3 regions of the Arthrobacter sp. TB 23 genome follow, and region 2 is predicted to be linked to each of the others. Evidence: riboswitches for the same ligand, from Rfam matches in the RefSeq annotation. Region 2 holds a riboswitch; each other region holds the start of a gene.
What was found. Region 2 has a riboswitch for cyclic di-AMP ahead of B384_RS0114530 (M23 family metallopeptidase). Riboswitches for the same ligand answer to the same signal wherever they lie in the genome.

Region 1: linked by a shared signal. The riboswitch ahead of B384_RS19605 (LysM peptidoglycan-binding domain-containing protein) and the one ahead of B384_RS0114530 (M23 family metallopeptidase) in region 2 are both predicted to bind cyclic di-AMP.
Region 3: linked by a shared signal. The riboswitch ahead of B384_RS20805 (C40 family peptidase) and the one ahead of B384_RS0114530 (M23 family metallopeptidase) in region 2 are both predicted to bind cyclic di-AMP.

What each region holds. Positions count from the first base shown of each region.
Region 1 covers NZ_ALPM01000044.1:8,656-15,000, forward strand. The annotation lists gene B384_RS17905 (serine hydrolase) at 1-83, opposite strand, end outside; gene B384_RS0105975 (Lrp/AsnC family transcriptional regulator) at 469-957, shown strand; gene B384_RS0105980 (isopenicillin N synthase family dioxygenase) at 1,016-2,041, opposite strand; gene B384_RS0105985 (universal stress protein) at 2,214-2,645, opposite strand; gene B384_RS0105990 (VIT1/CCC1 transporter family protein) at 2,902-3,630, shown strand; cyclic di-AMP (ydaO/yuaA leader) riboswitch at 3,773-3,951, shown strand; gene B384_RS19605 (LysM peptidoglycan-binding domain-containing protein) at 3,954-4,853, shown strand; gene B384_RS0106000 (DsbA family protein) at 5,013-5,753, shown strand; gene B384_RS0106005 (cytochrome c biogenesis CcdA family protein) at 5,753-6,345, shown strand, end outside.
Region 2 covers NZ_ALPM01000105.1:20,135-26,479, reverse strand. The annotation lists gene B384_RS0114555 (DUF6457 domain-containing protein) at 1-166, opposite strand, end outside; gene mobA (molybdenum cofactor guanylyltransferase) at 181-807, opposite strand; gene B384_RS0114545 (HNH endonuclease) at 804-1,304, opposite strand; gene B384_RS0114540 (NlpC/P60 family protein) at 1,539-2,402, opposite strand; gene B384_RS0114535 (NlpC/P60 family protein) at 2,432-3,265, opposite strand; cyclic di-AMP (ydaO/yuaA leader) riboswitch at 3,271-3,434, opposite strand; gene B384_RS0114530 (M23 family metallopeptidase) at 3,560-4,228, opposite strand; cyclic di-AMP (ydaO/yuaA leader) riboswitch at 4,363-4,536, opposite strand; gene B384_RS0114525 (metal-dependent transcriptional regulator) at 4,675-5,382, opposite strand; gene serC (phosphoserine transaminase) at 5,631-6,345, shown strand, end outside.
Region 3 covers NZ_ALPM01000065.1:77,920-84,264, forward strand. The annotation lists gene B384_RS18470 (NAD-dependent epimerase/dehydratase family protein) at 1-181, shown strand, start outside; gene B384_RS20805 (C40 family peptidase) at 408-1,310, opposite strand; cyclic di-AMP (ydaO/yuaA leader) riboswitch at 1,314-1,490, opposite strand; gene B384_RS20810 (hypothetical protein) at 1,665-2,009, shown strand; gene mutM (bifunctional DNA-formamidopyrimidine glycosylase/DNA-(apurinic or apyrimidinic site) lyase) at 2,312-3,310, opposite strand; gene rnc (ribonuclease III) at 3,319-4,107, opposite strand; gene rpmF (50S ribosomal protein L32) at 4,171-4,374, opposite strand; gene B384_RS0109820 (YceD family protein) at 4,377-4,943, opposite strand; gene B384_RS0109825 (YdcF family protein) at 5,215-5,808, shown strand; gene B384_RS0109830 (DUF3140 domain-containing protein) at 5,918-6,262, shown strand; gene B384_RS0109835 (TOBE domain-containing protein) at 6,314-6,345, shown strand, end outside.

The DNA of each region.
Region 1 (6,345 bases), on a different contig from region 2:
TGGTTCGATCTTGTCGTGGCCGGTACGACGCGCCGGCATCTCAACAAACCGATATTTGGCGTCTCTGTGACCTCCGGCAACACCTTGCATTCAGTGCCTCGCCTGTTACGAGCGTCCCACAGACCACTGCAGGGACAAGAACCAGTGTGCAGGTCAACCGTAGATATGAACCCTTCCAGCGGTGTCGTCGGCCGCAATCCAGCTCAATGGAGTCCGCAGCAGGGGTGGGGCGACGGACCGAGTGCGCTCCTTATGGGAGCGACACTTCGCAACCTTGGAGGGGTGTACTCACTAGCTGCTTGCAAAGCCTGGGAAGGGGATCTCCATTCCTGACCTTTCTGTCTTCCATTGAGCAACATCGTCATACCTGTGTGCAACAGTCGGCGTATTTGGTAGTCAATCTGACTAGACTTTTAGTTATCCGGATGTCAACCTTGGTCATCCTGACCGCGCCTATTGAGGAGAACCATGGCCATCAACAAAGATCAACGTCCGATCAGGGATGCTATTGATCGCGCTGTCCTCGAAGCACTCGACGCCGACCCTCGAATGACCGTGCTGGCCATCGCGCACCGCACAGGGTTGGCCCGCGGCACGGTCCAGGCGCGCCTGGAGCGCTACGAGTCACAAGGTGCCCTGAGGGACAACAGCGTGCGCATCGTGCCAGAGGCCCTCGGCCTGTTCATATCAGCGCATGTAGCCGCAGAGCTTGACCAGCACAGGATCGATGTTGCCGTTGAAGGGCTCCGCGCCATTCCAGAAATTGTCGAATGTCTTGCACCCGCAGGAGAAACGGACCTTCTCTGCCGGGTTGTCGCTCGCGACCCGGACGACCTCTACCGAGTGTCAGAAGAGATTCGCCTCTGCCCCGGAATCCTGCGAACCAGAACCAGCATGTTTCTTCGCCAGCCCATCCCCTACCGGATGAGTCCGCTGCTTGCGACGCTGGGTGGCTAACCAACGGATCGGTACAGCGGTTCCGCTGCGCTTCATGCCTGGTGACTGTCTACGTTCCCTATTGCTGCCCTTGCTGCTGCAGGAGGTCGGCGTGGTGAAGCGCGGCAACGTTTGGGTGGGCCCGCAACCGATAGCGCAGAGCATTATCCCCATAGGTTTCAAGGATTGGGCTGTTGGTCGGGTCCACCGACAGCCCCTGGGCCTTGGCGTGAAACTGCGGGCTCATGCGCAGTGCGGGCATGGTGGCATCCAGCGCCGGATTGTAGAAGAAGGGCAGGGAAATCCTGTCGGTTCCGGTACCAGGTGAGATGACACGGTGCAGTGTCGCTTTGAGGTAGCCGTTTGTCGCCAATTCGAGCATTTCACCGATGTTGACCACGAACGTTCCAGGGACCTGAGGTACGTCGATCCACTCTCCTTGGTATTCGACCTGGAGTCCGCCCTTTCCCGGTTCCACCAGGAGCAGCGTGAGCACTCCGCCGTCGCGGTGCGACCCGACGCCTTGTTTCGGCTCGTTGCCGGACTCCCCCGGGTAACGCACGATTTTCAGCATCGGGAAGGCGCTTGAACCAAAGGCTTCATCGAAACTGTCCTCCGGTGCACCGAGAGACACGGCAAGCGCCCGTAAAAGGTCGAGGGAAATGGCACTCAGTCGCTGAGTCCACTCAGAGACGATCTTCCGCATCTCGGGCAATTCAGCCGGCCACAAATTGGGGCCTTCCAACCGCCAGTAGTCAGCGACCCCTGCCGCCGGTTCCACAGCGTTGCGCTCGACGCCAATGTCGATCTGCTCTCGCCAGTCCACCGCCCGATCAGTCAATTCGGCGCCCATCCTGGTGTAGCCACGAAACTGGGGGCTATGAACGTTCTCCAGCTCCAGTTTTTGCTCCTCCGACAAGTCGAAGAAGCGCCTGGAGGTAGCGAGCATGGCGTCAGTGAGCTCCTGCGGGATGCCATGACCTGCCAGGTACAGGAATCCGACCTCGTGCATCGCATTGCGCAGATCGTCCCGGAAGTCCGATGCCTCCTCGGGCCCTGCGTTCAGCTGAGAGTAATCCAGGACGGGCAGTGATTCGAGTGACAAGTTCTTATAGTCCTTTACAACGCGTTTCGGAAACCGAAGTCCGTATCCGCTTCAATGTTACGACTCAAGCCGAAGAGACGAACGATCCCGTTGCGAAGTATGTCGATCTGACTTTGTGGCCGTGCGCAGTCCTCGTTTCAGCCCAGGCCGCAGCTTGGGAGCTGCAGTGAAATCAGGAGGCGGTCTTCACGACGAGCACGTCACAGGGTGCGTTATGTACGACACTCCACGCAACGCTTCCCAGAACCCGTCGAAGCCCCTTCATTCCCACGTTACCTACCACCAGCAATTGGGCACCGACACGCTCGGCTTCCTCGATGAGGACATCCTGCGGCTTGCCCCGCCCCGCAGCGGGGCGCACCTTCACGGAAGGGTGTTGTTCGCGCAGTTTCACTGCAACCTGCTCGGCCAACTTGAGAGCCTGCTCAGCATCATCCAGTATCCAAGTGTCGTTGCCGATATGGACAACTTCCGTGTTACCCGTAATGTGCGCGCTGACCACCACAAGTTCTGCATCGAGGCCTTCGGCAAGAGTCGCGGCGCGCGAGGCTGCCTTGTACGCGGTCTCGCTTCCATCCACACCAACAATCACACTTCCGGTCATGACGTTTCCTCCTCGAACTTCGAACCGCAATTGCGGTATGTGGTGCCTACTTGGTTCGCTTACCTTACTCGGTCAAAGAATCCCATGCCTCTTCGCCGACGCCCGGAACAAAACGGCCGGCGCGGTGACTATTGCAAGCCCCTTTCAGCGCCGCAGTGGATCACAGCGAATTCGGTCGAGGTCACCCGAATCGGAATCCCGACAGGAGAGTCGATCCTTACTGGTGTACTGGCTCGTGGAGGCCTAGATTACGGGCATGACTAGTTCTCCCGTACCAGGCACGCATAGTGACGAACCCCATGACAACACCATCCATGGCAGGCTCAATTGGCTTCGAGCGGGTGTGCTTGGAGCCAATGATGGGATTGTCTCGGTCGCTGCCCTCGTCGTCGGAGTTGCGGGAGCGACAACGGCAACCCCCGTGATTCTTGCCGCTGGCATTGCCGGTCTTGTCGGCGGTGCGATATCCATGGCCCTCGGAGAGTATGTGTCCGTGAGTAGTCAGAAAGACAGCCAGCAGGCCCTCATCGCCAAGGAACGCCTTGAGCTTGAAACCGAGCCTGAAGCGGAACTTGCGGAGCTGGCCGGGATCTACGAATCGAAGGGGCTTAGCCGGGACACAGCCCATCAGGTGGCAGTGGAACTCACCAAACACGATGCCCTGGGGGCCCATCTCGAAGCTGAACTCGGATTGCGCGAGGACGCCGTGGCGAGCCCGCTAGCTGCTGCGGCCGCATCTGCGCTGGCCTTCACCCTTGGCGCGATCCTGCCCCTGCTGACGATTCTTCTGTTTCCAGAGGAAACTCGTGTCCTCGCGACCTTCGTCGCAGTCCTGATTGCCCTCGCCGTAACCGGCTACGGAAGCGCACGGATTGGCGGCAACCCGGCGACGCGCCCAACCGTAAGGATCGTTCTTGGCGGCGCGCTGGCATTGGCAGCCACCTTCCTTATCGGGTCACTCCTGGGCACCACGGGAGTGGTCTGACGCTCCACTGATGCCTGGGAATCGCTCTCTCTTCATTGAGGTTGCCAACCAGGGAGGCGCCGTCAGTGTAAATGTTTGTACATTTAGTTTTTCCGAGTAGGTTTAATCCAGTGCCCCACTGAAGGTGGGGCTTATCGAGGCCTTTTACCGAACCCAGCCAAAGGCCTTGGTCCTTTAGATAGGAAGGCTGGGGCGGGGAAACCACAGGTGGGTTCTTTAGGAACCCTTGGGGTGAAGCCGGGCGGGGCGTTTGTCCTCGTGCGGCCGGGTGTCTCCCATCCGAATCCGACAGCTCACCTCGTAGGTATAGGGAGAGATTATCCATGTCATCAAATGCTGTGCGCGCCCGACATCGCGCCGATACGAAAAGCCGTTCGATTCTTCTCCTCAGCAGGCAAGCCGTCCTGCCTCAGGGGGGACCCAAGATCGCCGCGCTTGTGGTTGCTTCAGGAATGCTTGCGGCGGGAGCAAGCCCCGCCCACGCTTCGGCGATCGCCCACCCGGCGCAGGATCACACCGTTTCATCGTTCTCATCGGCTGCTTCACCAGTCGAAGTGGAGGCGAGCCCCACCGATCAAGGCACTGCGTACACCGTGAAGTCAGGTGATTCGCTGGGCGCTATCAGCGTTCAGACAGGTGTGGCGTTGCACAAGCTGCTGAGCCTAAACCAGCTCACCGTCGCGTCAATCATCTACCCGGGAAACACCATCGTGCTGTCCGAGGAGTCGAATGCCGTGACTGCTGCACCGGTTGACTCTGGCTCCGCAGCCTCGTCATCAGCGGTTTCGAACTTTAGCGTGAGTACACAAAGTGCATCGATCAGTCCCCTGAGTAACCGGGTGAGCAGCGAGTCAGGAAATATCTGGGATTCCTCGGACGCTCCCCAGAGCGGTACTGCCAACAGCCGTATTCTTGCCTTCGCCAACACGCAGTTGGGCGCTATTCAGGACTGCACCGTCCTGGGCGAAGGGGCATTGCGAGCCGCCGGGGCGATGGGGGTGGGAGACGAGTCCCCTGAGTCCTTGATGGCCTTCGCTACTCCGGTATCAGATCCCCAGCCCGGCGACTTCGTCTACTACGCCGACGGCGGGATGGGCTTTTCACACAACGCCGTCTACCTCGGCGACGGACGAGCCATCCACAGCGGCTGGAACGGTAACCAGACCGTTGAGGAATCCGTCAATGTGGGTTCCGGTCCTGTCTATTACCGGGTCAACATCTAGTTATCCAACGCCGCTGGCGGGTCTCAGACCTCGCTGACAGCGGTGTTTCTCGGACGCGCCCGGACACCAGATCCGACAAACAGGGATCTGGTGTCCGGGTGAATCCCCCTTTTCCTCCCCTTGTGCCTCCCCAGGGGCGCACGACGCCAGGAGTAATGAATGCCACAAGAATCTGATCAACGAACCGCGGGTGTTCGATCGGCCACCCTCATCGCTGCCCTGCTTGTCGCCGCGCTCATCCTGATTATTGGTTTGATCGCTTCCCAGCGAGCCTCCTCCCCCGTTTCAGATGGATCAGGAACAGACGTCGCAGAGGAATCCGGCGGCCGGGAGGAAGAAAAGTTCGATTTATCCCGGCGCATCGCCGACGACCCGTTAGCAATGGGTGAGGTCGACGCCCCCGTTGTTCTGGTCGAATACGCCGATTACAGATGCCCGTTCTGCGGGGTTTTCTCGCGCGAGACATTGCCGGCGTTGGTTGAGCAGTATGTTGCTAGCGGAGAACTAAGGATTGAGTGGCGAGATTTACCTGTTTTCGGAACTGAGTCTCTTGATGCTGCAGTTGCCGGCCGGGCAGCAGGGGAACAGGATAGGTTCTGGGAGTTCAATAAGGCCGTCTTCGCTGCGGCCCCCGACCGCGGACACATCAGCCTCCCGCGCGAGGAGCTGATCCGCATCGCAGAAGAAGTTGGGGTAGCCGACATCACGGCGTTCACAGCGGATCTGGACTCGGAGGAGCTCAATCAGGCTGTTCAAACCGACGCTGAGGAAGCCGCAGCCCTGGGAGCTACCGGAACACCCTTGTTTCTGGTGAACGACATCCCCATCTCGGGCGCCCAACCAGTAGAAGTATTTGAACAAGCCATTGAGACTGTGCTGGCAGAAACCAGTCCCCAGTAATGCTAATCGGATACAGCGGGGCGTTCCTCGGTGGTCTCCTCACCCTCCTCAGTCCGTGCTCAGCATTGTTGCTGCCAGCATTCTTCGCGTATGCCTTCAGCACAAAACGGCAACTGGTCGGCCGGACCATGCTCTTCTACGCAGGATTGTTGTGCATCCTCGTACCCCTGGGGGTCTTCGCTGGCACCCTGGGGTCCCTCGTCACCACTGACCGACACATTCTCATCGGGCTCGCAGCCACCCTCATGATCGTTTTGGGTCTCATTCAGATCCTCGGTGTCCGCCTACCGGCATTCATCCGCACCCGGTCCGCGACTGTCGGTTCCGGCGGTTCCGTCTTCGTCCTCGGATTGGCGTACGGGGTCGCAGGAGCCTGCACCGGACCCATCCTTGGGTCAATTCTTACCGTCGCCGCAGCTGGCAGCAACGCCGTCTACGGCGGAATTCTGCTCGCCATCTATGCACTGGGAATGGCAGTCCCGCTGTTCTTCCTCGCTGCGCTGTGGGACCGCCTCGGTGTTTCCGGACGTCGGTGGCTTCGTCCCCGCCCTGTAACCATCGGACGGTGGTCCAACACCTGGATTATGGTGAT
Region 2 (6,345 bases):
AGCCAGCAATGAAGGTGGTCAGCGGCGCTGCCGGGCGCACTATTGAATGGGCTGCGTCCCCCGCGAGGGAAAGGATGGCATCGATATCGATGGTGGTGCCCTGAAGCTCGAAGGCCTCAATGAGTTGGGCACTCCATTCCTGAAGGATCTGATCCTGTTTTTTCATCGCTGCTCCTGAATCTAGGTCGGTGCTGTGCCTGAGACACCGAGGGATTGAGCGTCAGCCCAGGTGTCGACGTCGGCGGTACTGCCCGGCCGAACGTCAATTGCTCTCCATTGCACCCTAGCAAGGAGTGCCTTCATCGATAGATTCTGGGCCCCTCCGGAGGCGTGGATCTCCTGCACCGCTAACCGCAGGTCAGCAAAACGGTAGAGGGCGGCCAGCGGCTGGTCCCGGCCGCCGTCGTGCGCCATCGCCGAGGAATCCGGACGATCGACCGCCGCTTTCAGAAGCGAAGGAATCGCCTCCGCGATGCGCGGCATGTCGCACGCCAGCACCAGCAGCCACGGTGTCGAGTCGTCCTGTAAATGGTCGACGGCGGCAGCCAGCGCCGCGGCCGGCCCGCCGAACGGTGGCGACTCGCGGACAAACTCGCGCGACACCGGTCGAGCCCGGAAGGTTGCGCCTTCGACGTCGTCTGGCCCGACGACGACGATCCGTCGTGCAGCTGCCGCGGCCTGACAGGTCAGGTCAAGCAGGCTTTGCCCCTTGTGCTCGAGATGGGCCTTGGGTGTACCTCCCAGGCGTGAGGATCTGCCACCCGAGAGCACTACGGCATTGAAGGCAACGGGTACCTGAGCGCTCAAGCGGCGCTCTCCGACCGGAGGAAGGCGCTCCACTGCGGGGCTGGCTTCTCGATCTCACGGAAGTGGTGGGATGGACCTCGGGGCGGTTGTGGGGTGACCCCCAGCTGCCACCCCAGAGAGGCGAGCGTCTTGTCACCCTTGTCGTTGTTGCACCTGAGGCAGCAGGCTACGAGGTTTTCCCAGCTGGAGTCCCCGCCGCGGGAGCGTGGATACACGTGATCGATGGTGGAGGCGCTTTTGCCGCAGTAGGCGCACAGATGGTTGTCGCGGCGCAGCACACCCCTGCGGGTGACCACAAGACTTTGCCGGTAGGGGATTTTCACGTACCGGTTCAGCAGGATGACCGAGGGGCGCCCGAGAATCTCATTGGGTCCGATGACCGGTTCCTCCCCTTCCGCGACGACGCTGGCTTTGCCGGCCAGCACAAGGACCAGCGCCCGGCGGAAGGTCACTACCGCCAGCGGCTCATATCCAGCATTCAGAACGAGAGTGCGCATGCACATTCCTCTTTGCCGATCAGGCCTCTACCCCTATCGCCGGGGTCGCAGGCCGAAATCCTGACTCCTTTTGAGTAAGGGTAGTTCGGCTGACGCTCGGTTAGCTAATTTTGATGGAGCTGGTCCACGCGTGTCGTCGCGGACCGATCGCCTTGACAGTCCGGGCGGCTGCCAGACGCACAAAAAGACCCGGAGGAAATTCCTCCGGGTCTTTTGTCGTCATGCGGGGTGTTCCTAGCCGCCGACGCGGATGAAGACTGGGCCCGAACCAAGGTCGGCTGGAGCGACCACAGTCTGGTTGCCGTTGAACCCACCGTGGACTGCCTGGCCGCCACCGATGTACACAGCGATGTGGGCCACTCCGGCTCCGCCATCTGTGTAGTAGATGAGGTCACCTGGGATGGCTTCGCCGGCGCTGACCGTGCGTCCGAGGGACAGGTACCCGGCTGGCCAGCCGTGGAAGTTGATCCCTGCTGCTGCCAGGGCGTTGCTCACCAGACGGGTGCAGTCCTGGGTGACTCCCAGCTGAGCCTGTGCTGCGGCCGCGATTGTTGCTGCCTTCCCTGAGGATGCGGCTGGGGCTTTCTGCGCGACGGGGGCCTCGGCTGCCGGAGCGGCCTGTGCTGGAGTGGTCCGGACGGGCGCTTCCGGCTCGACGTTCACTGCAGGTGTTACGGTAACCGGCTCTACGGTTTCGGGCTCAGCGGCCGGGGCCACGGCCGGAGCCTCTTCGATCTCCACAACGGTCTCAGCCTGAACAGTGACTGCTGGGGCTTCGACGACTGCTGGGGCTGCTACGGCTTTGACCGGGGTGCGGTTGAACGCAATGTCGGCGTCTGCGGGAGCTTCGACGGCGGCTGGAGCGGCCTGGATCTCCAGCGCGGAGGTCAGGGTGGTCCGTTCGGCTGATTCGAGGGAGAGCTCAGCAGCGTTGGCCGATACCCCACCGGTCAGGACAAGGCCTGATGCTGCGGCGATTACAGCTGCCTGACGGCCCATGCCGCCAGCGTTCTCGGTTACTGCTTTGGCCAGAGCCGAGAAGTTGGTGTTGTGGCGCTTATCGGCACGGTGACGTGCAATAGCTGTGCGAGTTGTCATTTTTGCGTTCTCCAGGGTTCGGTGTGGTCTTAGCTAACGCGGACGAAGCTAGCGCCGGGGAGGTCGGAAAGGGAATGGAGGTCGGTGTTCATGCCGTTCAGGCCACCGCTGATGACTTGGCCGTTTCCGACGTAGATGGCTACGTGGCCGGCGGTGATTACCAGGTCGCCCGCCGCTGGAGAGCCAACAACTGATCCGAAGGCGAAGAAATCGCCAGGCGCAATGTCGCCAACGGACTTGCCGACGGAGCGAAGTGCCTTCTCAACCATGGCGGTGCAGTCCTGCCCGACACCGATCTGGGAGTAGGCGGATCCGACCAGACCAGCGGCGATGTTACCGGAAGGGGCAGCCTTGGGGGCTGGCTTTTCGGCTGCGGGCGTCTGGGCTGGCGCAGCTGGTGCGACTACTGCTTCTGCTGCGGGCGCCTCAACTGGCGCTGCCTCGACTGGCGCTGCTTCCTGCACGGCGGGCTCTGCCACCATTTCGGCTACCGGCTCAGCGGCGGCTGTTATTGGCTCGATGACGTCGGCCTGCACCTCGACGACTGGAGCAGCTACGGCGGCGGGCGTCGCCGACACGGCTGCACGCTCGAAGGTGATCTCGGCGGTGGCGGGAGCGCTTACGGCGTCAGCCGTAGCAGCAATCGAGATCAGGGGGGTGGAGAGCTGAACGACACGCTCGGACTCACCGAACCCGTGGGCTGGCAGTCCGGCGGTCAGGACGAGCCCTGACGCTGCGACGATGACTGCTGCCTGGCGGCCGACGGAACCAGCGTTCGAGGAGACGGCGCTTGAGATGGCTGTCAGGGGGCTGGTGTGCGTACGGGCGGCCCTGTGGCGGCCCAGAGAAGAGCTAGTTGACACGTTCGATTGCCTCTCCCAATTGCCTGCGAGGTGAGCTGTCGGATTCGGATGGGAGTCACCCGGCCCTCTGATTCCCAGTGGAATCAGACGACTTAACCCCAAGGATTTCTTGCGAAATCCACTAATTGGTTCCCCCGCCTCTGCCATGCGAATTGTGCGAACGGAACCTCAGGCAGTGGCAGAGCTAGGCGATCTGCTCGAGGGTGCCAAACCTATTAGAATTTGGCACGAGATTGACGGTACATGAGATTGACCGCAATGTCACATTCCGGTCACGAAACGGTGTGTCCTTGGTTACAGCCAGCCCATGGGGTCCACGGCCTGACCGTCAACCATCACTTCAAAATGCAGGTGGCAGCCGGTGGATGCACCGGTACTACCGCTCTGGGCGACAACCTCACCGCGGTCCACTGACTGCCCCTCCTGGACACTGCTGGACGAGAGATGGTTGTACGTGGATTCGAGCCCGTTGCCGTGATCGATGACCACGCGGTTTCCACCGCCATAGGGGTGCCAGCTGGCAAAGGTGACAGTGCCGGACGCTGCCGCGAACACTTCAGTGCCGCACGAGCTGCTGAAGTCCTGACCTGAGTGGAGTTCCCCACCCAAACCGGTAATCGGGCTGACCCGGTAACCGAACGGGGACGTGACAATCAGCTTGTCCATGGGAGCTGACAGGGAGCCGCGGGCCGCTGCAGGTACAGCCGCTGAGTCTGCAGCGGTCATGATCTCGCTGAGCTTGGCGTCTGCGTCAAAGGTGCTCTGCAATGCGGTGCGGCTGAAGTCGACCAGCGCCGCGTCGGGAACGCTGATTTCCCGGGGCGCAACAGTCGCCTGCACGGTGGGCGCAACGGCTACGGCGGCCGCATTGTCGTCCTGCGGGGCCGTCCCCGCGGTGGTGGGTAGCGTAACGGTCAGCACCAGCCCGGACGCGGCTGCGGCGATGGCGAATTTTTGGCTCATCCCGGTGAGCGAAAAGTCGCCCCTGACCCGGGTTGCTCGTCGTCGTCGTTCGAGTCGTTGCGCGTCCCGAGGACGCACGGCAGGTACTGGGGCGCCGGCACGGCGGCGTCCCGAAGCATGGTGCTTCGACAAAGGGTCCCTTTCGTATATGCCTGCGAAGTTAGCTGTCGGATTCGAGTTCGGGAAGAAACTCGGCCCTGACCGGTCCGCCGAAGCAGCACCGCGTCCGGACTTCACCCCAAGGCGGCTTATCAGCCGCCGTCTGATGGGTCCTCCGCCCCTGTCACGGGTCTCAGCATCCAAATCCGCTGACAGGGTTAGGCGTGCGGTTTGGATAACGCTGATGTATCAACGTCAGCTTTCCATCATCCACGACCAGAAGCAAAAGAGATACGTTCGTTATCTTTTCCTGTGGATAACTTGCGGCAATATTGTGCCGTGGAGGGTTAGAGAGCCGGCCCGGCGACCGACACGAACACGTGTGCGGCGACCTCCGGCGGGAGCTCCAGCGCGCCCTCGATACCCTCGACCCTGACCGACACATAGTCGCCGGCCGCCTGCACGCCGATGACCGTTCCGGGCCGCAACCCACCCTCATCGAGTTGGGAGAGCAGTTCCGGGTCCACCTGAATGGGCTCGGCCAGCCGGACAAGGGTAATCACTGACCCCTGAGGATTGGCGCCGATCACCGACAGGAGGCTGCGGACACCGTCGGTGAAGCCCTGGGTTGGCGGGCCGCCCAGGGCCTCAAGCCCCGGAATAGGGTTGCCGTATGGAGACTCGGTGGGCTTTCCCAGCAGCTCGTACAACCGCTGTTCAACCCGCTCGCTCATCACGTGCTCCCAGCGGCAGGCCTCTTCGTGGACATAAGCCCAATCCAGGCCAATCACGTCGGAGAGGAGACGTTCGGCGAGGCGGTGCTTGCGCATCACCCCGATGGCGCGACGGCGGCCAAGGTCAGTGAATTCGAGGTGGCGATCGCCCGAGACGATCACCAGCCCGTCGCGCTCCATCCGGCCGATGGTCTGGGAGACGGTAGGACCGGAATGGCGGAGCCGTTCAGCGATCCGGGCGCGGAGGGCAACAATGTTTTCCTCCTCCAGTTCCAGGATGGTCCGCAGATACATCTCAGTGGTATCGATGAGGTCCGTCATGCGGTTCAGCTCCTAGGCACTGGTGCGGGATGGAACAGCGGGCAGCTTTCGCGGTGGGAGCGCGGCACATATCGCCAGCGCCGAACACAAGTTCTACGCTCACCAAGGTTAACCCATTTACCAGAGGCCGCGGCAATCAGCGGCAACCGGGTGCCCGGTCGGGGCATGTTCACAAATGCCGCCAGGGCCGGGTAGTGCGGCAGAATGTATCCCGTCTTGTGTCGCACGCTTACCCCCTTGGAGAGACCATGAGCATTTCCCCGGACCAATTGATCCCCGCTGGCCTCCTTCCCGCCGACGGGCGTTTCGGAGCCGGCCCGTCGAAGGTGCGCGACGAGCAGATGGAGGCCCTCGCGCAGGCCGGACGGACCCTGCTTGGCACGTCCCACCGTCAGGCGCCGGTGCGCAACCTTGTCGGTTCGGTCCGGGAAGGCCTGAGCCAGCTGTTCAACGCGCCGGCCGGCTACGAGGTGGTGCTGGGCGTTGGTGGGTCAACAGCGTTCTGGGATGTTGCATCCTTCGGGCTGGTGCAGGACAAGGCCCAGCACCTGTCGTTCGGGGAATTCGGGGCGAAGTTCGCTTCCGCCACCAACAAGGCGCCCTTCCTCCAGGCGTCCTCGGTGATCACCTCGGCCCCGGGGACGCGCCCCACCCCTGCAGCGGAAACAGGCGTGGACGTCTACGCCTGGCCGCAGAACGAGACCTCCACCGGTGTGGCAGCACCGGTGCACCGGGTCGACGGCGCCGCACCGGATGCCTTGGTCCTCATCGACGCGACGTCGGCCGCCGGCGGCCTGGACGTGGATGTCAGTGGGTCCGACGTCTACTACTTCGCGCCCCAGAAAAACTTCGCGTCCGACGGCGGCCTGTGGCTTGGCCTGTTCTCGCCGGCCGCGCTGGAGCGCGCAGCCCGGATCGCGGCGACCGACCGTTGGATCCCTGATTTCCTGAACCTCCAGACGG
Region 3 (6,345 bases), on a different contig from region 2:
ACCGCCGATGACCCGTTTCCTTGCGGAGCAACTATCGACTGCACACTGGTTTGATCAGCGCAGGACCCGCGAGTTGCTCGATTGGACGCCTACGGTGTCAGTGGATGAAGGTCTGGCCCGCCTGGCACAGCATTACCAGGGGAACCAGCATTACCAGGGGAACCAGGCTTCCCTCTCCTAGCGATCCATCGGAGCGTGGAGACGTCCCTGACTGTCAGTTCGTCCCCAGGTGAGCTGGCTCGGTGGTGGCACGCAGTTTTCCGTTGTCGTATCTTGACCCGTCGGTTGCCTCGGTGTCATTGGCTTGCCCTATCGGGGACCAAAGCGTCCGGAAAGCACGAATGCGCCACCGGATTTCTCCGATGACGCATTCGGGTGCTGACAACCGTACCGCTGACGCGGAGGGTTTAGAGGGTGTAGTACCCAACCAGTGGCATGGCGCTGACCGCGTGGACCAGGGTGCCCTGGCTCGGGTTCAGTGCGCTGACCATCTGGCCGCCACCGATGTAGATGCCGATGTGTCCGCCGCCGTTCTGGACGACAAGGTCGCCGGGCTGAGGGTTGCTGGTGGGGGTCAGCGCGCCCATCTGTGCCTGGCTGGTGCGGGGCAGGTCGATGCCGTGCTGAGCGTAGACCCACTGCACGAAGCCCGAGCAGTCCCAGCCGCCTGGCGAGGTGCCGCCGTAGACGTAGGGGGAGCCAACGAGGCCCTGTGCTGTTCCGGCGATCCCTGCGCTGGAAACCTGTCCGCCGGTGGATGCTGCTCCCATTGGCTGGATGGTCTCGGAAGCGGTGGTGATGCCCAGGGTGCTGGTTTCGGCAGGCGCCGGAGCGGCTGCTGGTGCAGCAACTGGGGCGGGAGCAGCAGCCGGAGCTGGTGCTGCAGCCGGTGCTGGTGCTGGTGCTGATACCTGAGTGGCCTGGCCGGCGTTGCCGGACAGTGAGATGACGTCACCTGGGTAGATGATCGAATCCCAGCCGAGACCGTTCGAGGCGAAGATGGCCTCGATGCTGACGCCGTAGGTGCTGGCGATGCTGCCCAGAGTATCTCCGGACTGAACGGTGTGAGTGGTGGAGCTGGCGGCGGTCGTCTGGGCAACTGGTGCGGAGACGGCGGCCGGGGCGCTGACGTTGACTTCGCCTGCAGCGTTGGCTGGGAGTCCGGCGCTGAACATCAAACCTGATGCGGCGACGACTACAGCTGCTGGACGACCGATGGCGCCAGCGTGAGAGCTAACTGCCTTGGAAACGGTCTGCATGGCGCTTGGTGGGGTTGCACGATGGCGCGCGATATAACGGTTCTTGGACATGATGTTGCCTCTCCCAATGCCTGCGAAGTTAGCTGTCGGATTCGGATGGGAGCCACCCGGGCGCTGTGCGCCTTCACCCCTAGGTCGTCTGGCGACGACCACTACTACTGGTTCCCCCGCTTCTGCCTGATGTGTGCGAACGGACCTTACGACGGCGGCAGAATTAGGCAATCTGTCGAAAGGACGCTGAGTTGAACGGAACCCGACGTGCGGTCCACTGTACATTTCGTGGTCCGGGTTTGTCACATTTAGGTTACGGCGGCAGTATGCTGTTGGATGTCCCAGGTCGGGGCGCGGGTCCGACCGTGGAGGGCTGAGGCAATCCAACACGACCTGCAGGAATTCCGCCGGGGCGTGAACGAGCATCGAATAGGTGACACGGAGAATCCGTGCTCGACCGGTGGTGAGCAGGTTCCATCGGCGGCGGTCTTCGGCGAATTCGGCGGGACCACTGTGATGGTTGCGTCCGCCGGCTTCGATGCCCAGCTGTCCTTCGACGAACAGATCAAGCCGTCCCACACCCTTGATGTACACCTGTGTTTGGACGCTGAGTCCTGCGCGGCGCAGGTGGGTGACGCTCACATGGAACCACGATGGTGGACGCAGCACCCAGAGGTTTCGTTGCGCTGCGGCACTGATCCAGGCCGGTTCAGCTTTGACACACGTTGCAGTGAGCAGACTCCCAGTGATGCCGGGTAGCGCAAAGACTCCTGGCCCTGGGTTTACCACCTCACCCTTCACGAGGGCTGCGCAAAGGTGAACGGATCCCAGACCGGCGCGGGTGGGTTCCCTACGGCGTGCCACGCCGCCTGGTTCTTGCAGTGTCTTGACTGTGTCCATGCCCAATGGTTGCCCTCTTTGGGGGTGTCAGTGCGGCGTCACCCGTTCTATGTGGGTAAGTCTCCTTGGTGGAGCGGGAGTGGGACTGGGGCTAGTGGGCAACGTGTCACGGGTGAGCTGCGAGGGAGTGCTGAGCCAAGGATCCCGGCTGCAGGGATGTCCTACCAGCGGCCGTTGCGGGGCTTCGGCTGACACCGCGGGCAGCTGAACGACGAACGGTTCATAAACATCTCGCGGCGGATCAGCGAAAGGCTGTCAAAGAGCGGGTCGGCGGCGCAGCGGGTACAGGGTTCGCCCTCGCGGCCGTAGGCGTTGAGGGAACGTTCAAAGTAACCGGAGCTGCCGTTGACATTCACATAGAGTGAGTCAAAGCTGGTGCCGCCAGCGTCGAGCGCCCGCAGCATCACATCACGGCAGGCATCAATCAGCCGTAGGGCGTCGGCCCGGCGCATGACATCCGTGGGGCGGGCATAGTGGACTTTGGCTGCCCACAGCGCTTCGTCAGCGTAGATGTTGCCGATTCCCGATACCAATCCCTGGTCCAGTAGCGCTCGTTTAATTCCGGTCCTGCGTCGCCGGAGCTTTGCGAAGAAGTCATCGAAGGAGAACGCCGGATCCAGTGGATCGCGGGCTATGTGAGAAGCCTCAATCGGGATCAGCGGCAGTGGACTCTCCCCCAGCCCACCCGGATGGCCGTCTGTGGTCGACACCATCGACGTCACAAAGAGGCCGCCGAAAATACGCTGATCAACAAACCGAAGCTCCTGCGGCAGGGGTCCGGCATCAGGATCGTCGACAGCCGACAGGGTGAGCCTGACCCGCAAGTGCTTTTCCTCGGGCAAGCCTGCGTCTTTGACCAGCAGCTGGCCGCTCATACCCAGGTGAGCCATCAGGGCCACTGGCGCGACACCACTCGTGCCACCACTCGTGGCAGTCCCACCAGCCTCGGCCGGAGGTGCCAACGGCATCCACAGGAACTTTCCCCGCCGCACCACGTCCAGCACCCGGGCTCCCACCAGATTGCCGGCGAAGTCCTCGGCGCCCAGCCCATGACGGCGGATGGAGCGGACATCAAGGATGTCGACGTCGTCAATGGTTCGTCCCAACACCCAGCGGGCGAGGCCGCGACGCACCACCTCAACCTCGGGAAGTTCAGGCATGGTACGGCTTAGGCTGACTCGGCCGGACCGGGGGCTGCAGTCACGTCAGCAGCATCAGCAGGGCCAGTGCCATTGGCCGGGGTCGACACCGAGTAAGCGGCCGATTTCGGTTCGTGGGCGAGGTGCCGGAGCATCTTCCACGACGCGGCGGCTGCCTCCTGCTCGGCTTCCTTCTTGGAGGGACCCGACCCGGAGCCATACGGCAGTCCGCCGACCATGAGGAGGGCTTCGAAGGTGCGTGCGTGGTCGGGGCCGGAGCCGGTGACCTTGTAGTCAATGGCGCCGAGCCGGCGTGCTGCGGCGATTTCCTGGATGCTGGTTTTCCAGTCGGTGCCGGCGCCCATCGCTGCAGCACTGCCAAGCAGCGGCGCGACAAGCCGCATCACCATGGCCCGAGCCACTTCAATACCGTTGTCCAGGTAGGTAGCGCCAATAATGGCTTCCATCGTGTCAGCGAGGATCGAAGCCTTGTTCTTGCCGTTGGTCAGCTTCTCCCCCTGACCCAGGAGCACATACTCGCCGAGGTCCAGTTCGCGGGCAATCCCGGCCAGGGCACGGGTGCTGACGACGGCGGAGCGTCGCTTGGCGAGATCGCCCTCTGACAGGTCGGGGTTATCCCGGTACAGCGCGTCGGTGACCGCGAGTCCCAGCACCGAGTCGCCCAGGAACTCCAGGCGCTCGTTGGTGGGGATGCCCCCGTGCTCGTAGGCGAACGAGCGGTGTGTCAGGGCAAGACGAAGCGTCCCGGCGTCTATAGAGACACCGAGACGCTTCAGAAGGTCTTCAGTATTAGCCACGTCTACTTACGCATTCGCATAAGAACGCTGCGGGTCCCCCGTTGCCGGGGTACGCAGCGGTCGTTAGACGTCGGCTACTTTGCGTCCCTTGTACTCAAGGAACAGTGCAGTGCCAGCGGAGTCGGTTACTACCTTGGCCTGGTGAGCCAGGCTGTAGGTAACGCGGCCGTTCTCCACGGTCTTCACCAGTTTGGGCGCAGTTGCCTTCCACTGGGACCGACGTGCACGGGTATTCGAGCGGGACATTTTCCGCTTAGGAACAGCCACGACTAACTCTCTTCTCTCTCGACAGACTCTGTACTTGCTGCCGCGTCGCTTGACGCTGCAGTGCCAGTCAACCCGGAAAGGGCGGACCAGCGGGGATCCAAAATTTCGTGCTGATGATCGGGGTCATCTGCAAGGCGTGCTCCACATTCAGAACACAGACCCTCGCAGTCCTCCCGGCACACCGGCTGGAACGGCAGCGACGTTACCACTGCGTCCCGAAGCACCGGCTCAAGATCAATTGAATCCCGATCTACCCGGTGCTCTTCAACAGGTTCTTCTCCCTCGGACAACTCGACGTCGTCGTAGTAGAAAAGCTCCTGCACATCGATGCTGCTGCTGTACCTGATGGGATCCAGGCACCGGCCGCATTCGCCCACGATCTCGACGTCTGCGGTACCAGATACCAAAATACCTTCATGTACTGCCTCAAGTCTCAGATCCAGTTCCACGGGGGAACCTTCCTGAACACCGATGAGAACCACACCGAAATCCTTTGGTGCGGGTACATGTTCTTCGATTGTTCGCATGCTGCCCGGGCTGCGCCCGAGGTCCTTGACGTTGAAAATCAAAGGCGAACTGAGATCGCTTTTAATGGGAACTCCTGTAGAACATATGACCGACGTATCATCTTAGCCTGATAAGCCCGCCCGGCTCAAACCAGTTCCTGCGGACCCGGTATGCGGCTATTGCCGACGACGACGGCGAGTGCCGCTCATGCCCCACCTCACCACGGATTGGGGGCAGAGCCAAACGCGCCACGCGGGTAGGTCCCAGGCCATCCGGCGCTCCGGCGGGGTCTGGTCCCCCATCTCCCCCACCCCGGCACGTAGGCTGTGTCCAGTGAAGATTCCCCCAGCCACCAGTGCCGTGTGGCTGTGGCTGCGGCGATCGATGGCTGTCCTGGTGGCCCTCGCCGGCGTCTGGCTGCTCGCCTGCTACTCACTCTTCATCAACCCTCCGGTCTTCGACGCTGCCCACGTGGCAAACGTTGAGGCAGACGCTGTGGTGGTGTTGGGTGGCGCCAGTTCGGAGCGGCTCCCCGTGGGGCAGGAGCTTGTCGCAGCCGGCCACTCATCCATCCTGGTGATGTCCACTACCAGCACCCCGGGAAACGTCGACGCCGACAAGTTGTGCCGGCGCCCGGCCCACGAGTCTCGGGTGTGCTTTGAGCCTGACCCCCAGACCACCCGGGGGGAGGCTCGTGCCTTGGCCCGGCTAGCCGCCGATCGGGGCTGGGACACGCTGATCGTGGTGACGTCGGACTATCACTCCCTTCGCGCCTTCACCAACCTCAGCCAGTGCTCCACTGCGGACCTGGTCATGGTGCCCTCCGAGCCGAACCATGGCTTCCTCGAATGGCTGCCCCGCTTCGTCGAGGAGAGCGCCGCCCTCACCGCGAGCTACCTGCGGCCGGTGTGCGCCAACCGCATCTGACAGCCGCCCGTACCATGGTGCGTTCACCGCATTGGTCAGTATGCTTAGCGCTATCAGGGCCCGCCGATGGAGTGCGGCCTCACCTACTGCCTGAGGGGTAGCGCCACCGATGAGCGATTCCGAAAAGTCACTGGATTCAATCTGGTCCGACTGGAAACAGGCTGTCACCATGAATGCCTCCACCCTGGAGCGGTGGCTCGAAACCGATGAGTCCAAAGCGGTCGGTCAGAAGGGTGACGGCGGGGAATCCGTGGGTCATGCATCCGGTCGGCGGATTGTGAAGATGCTGCGGACCAATAAAGCGGATCTGAGCGAATCTGATGTCGAACACATGCACAAAGTCGTGGGCTACATCCACCGGCATCTGGCGCAGAAGCCCTCAGCTGACCTGGAAAACTCCCGGTGGCGGTACTCGCTGATGAACTGGGGGCATGACCCACTCGAGCAGGACTAGGGCTTTCGAAGACCCCTAGATTGCCGCATCTGCTGCGATAGAGTGTGTTTTATGTCGCAGATACGCATTAAAGATGCCGCTCA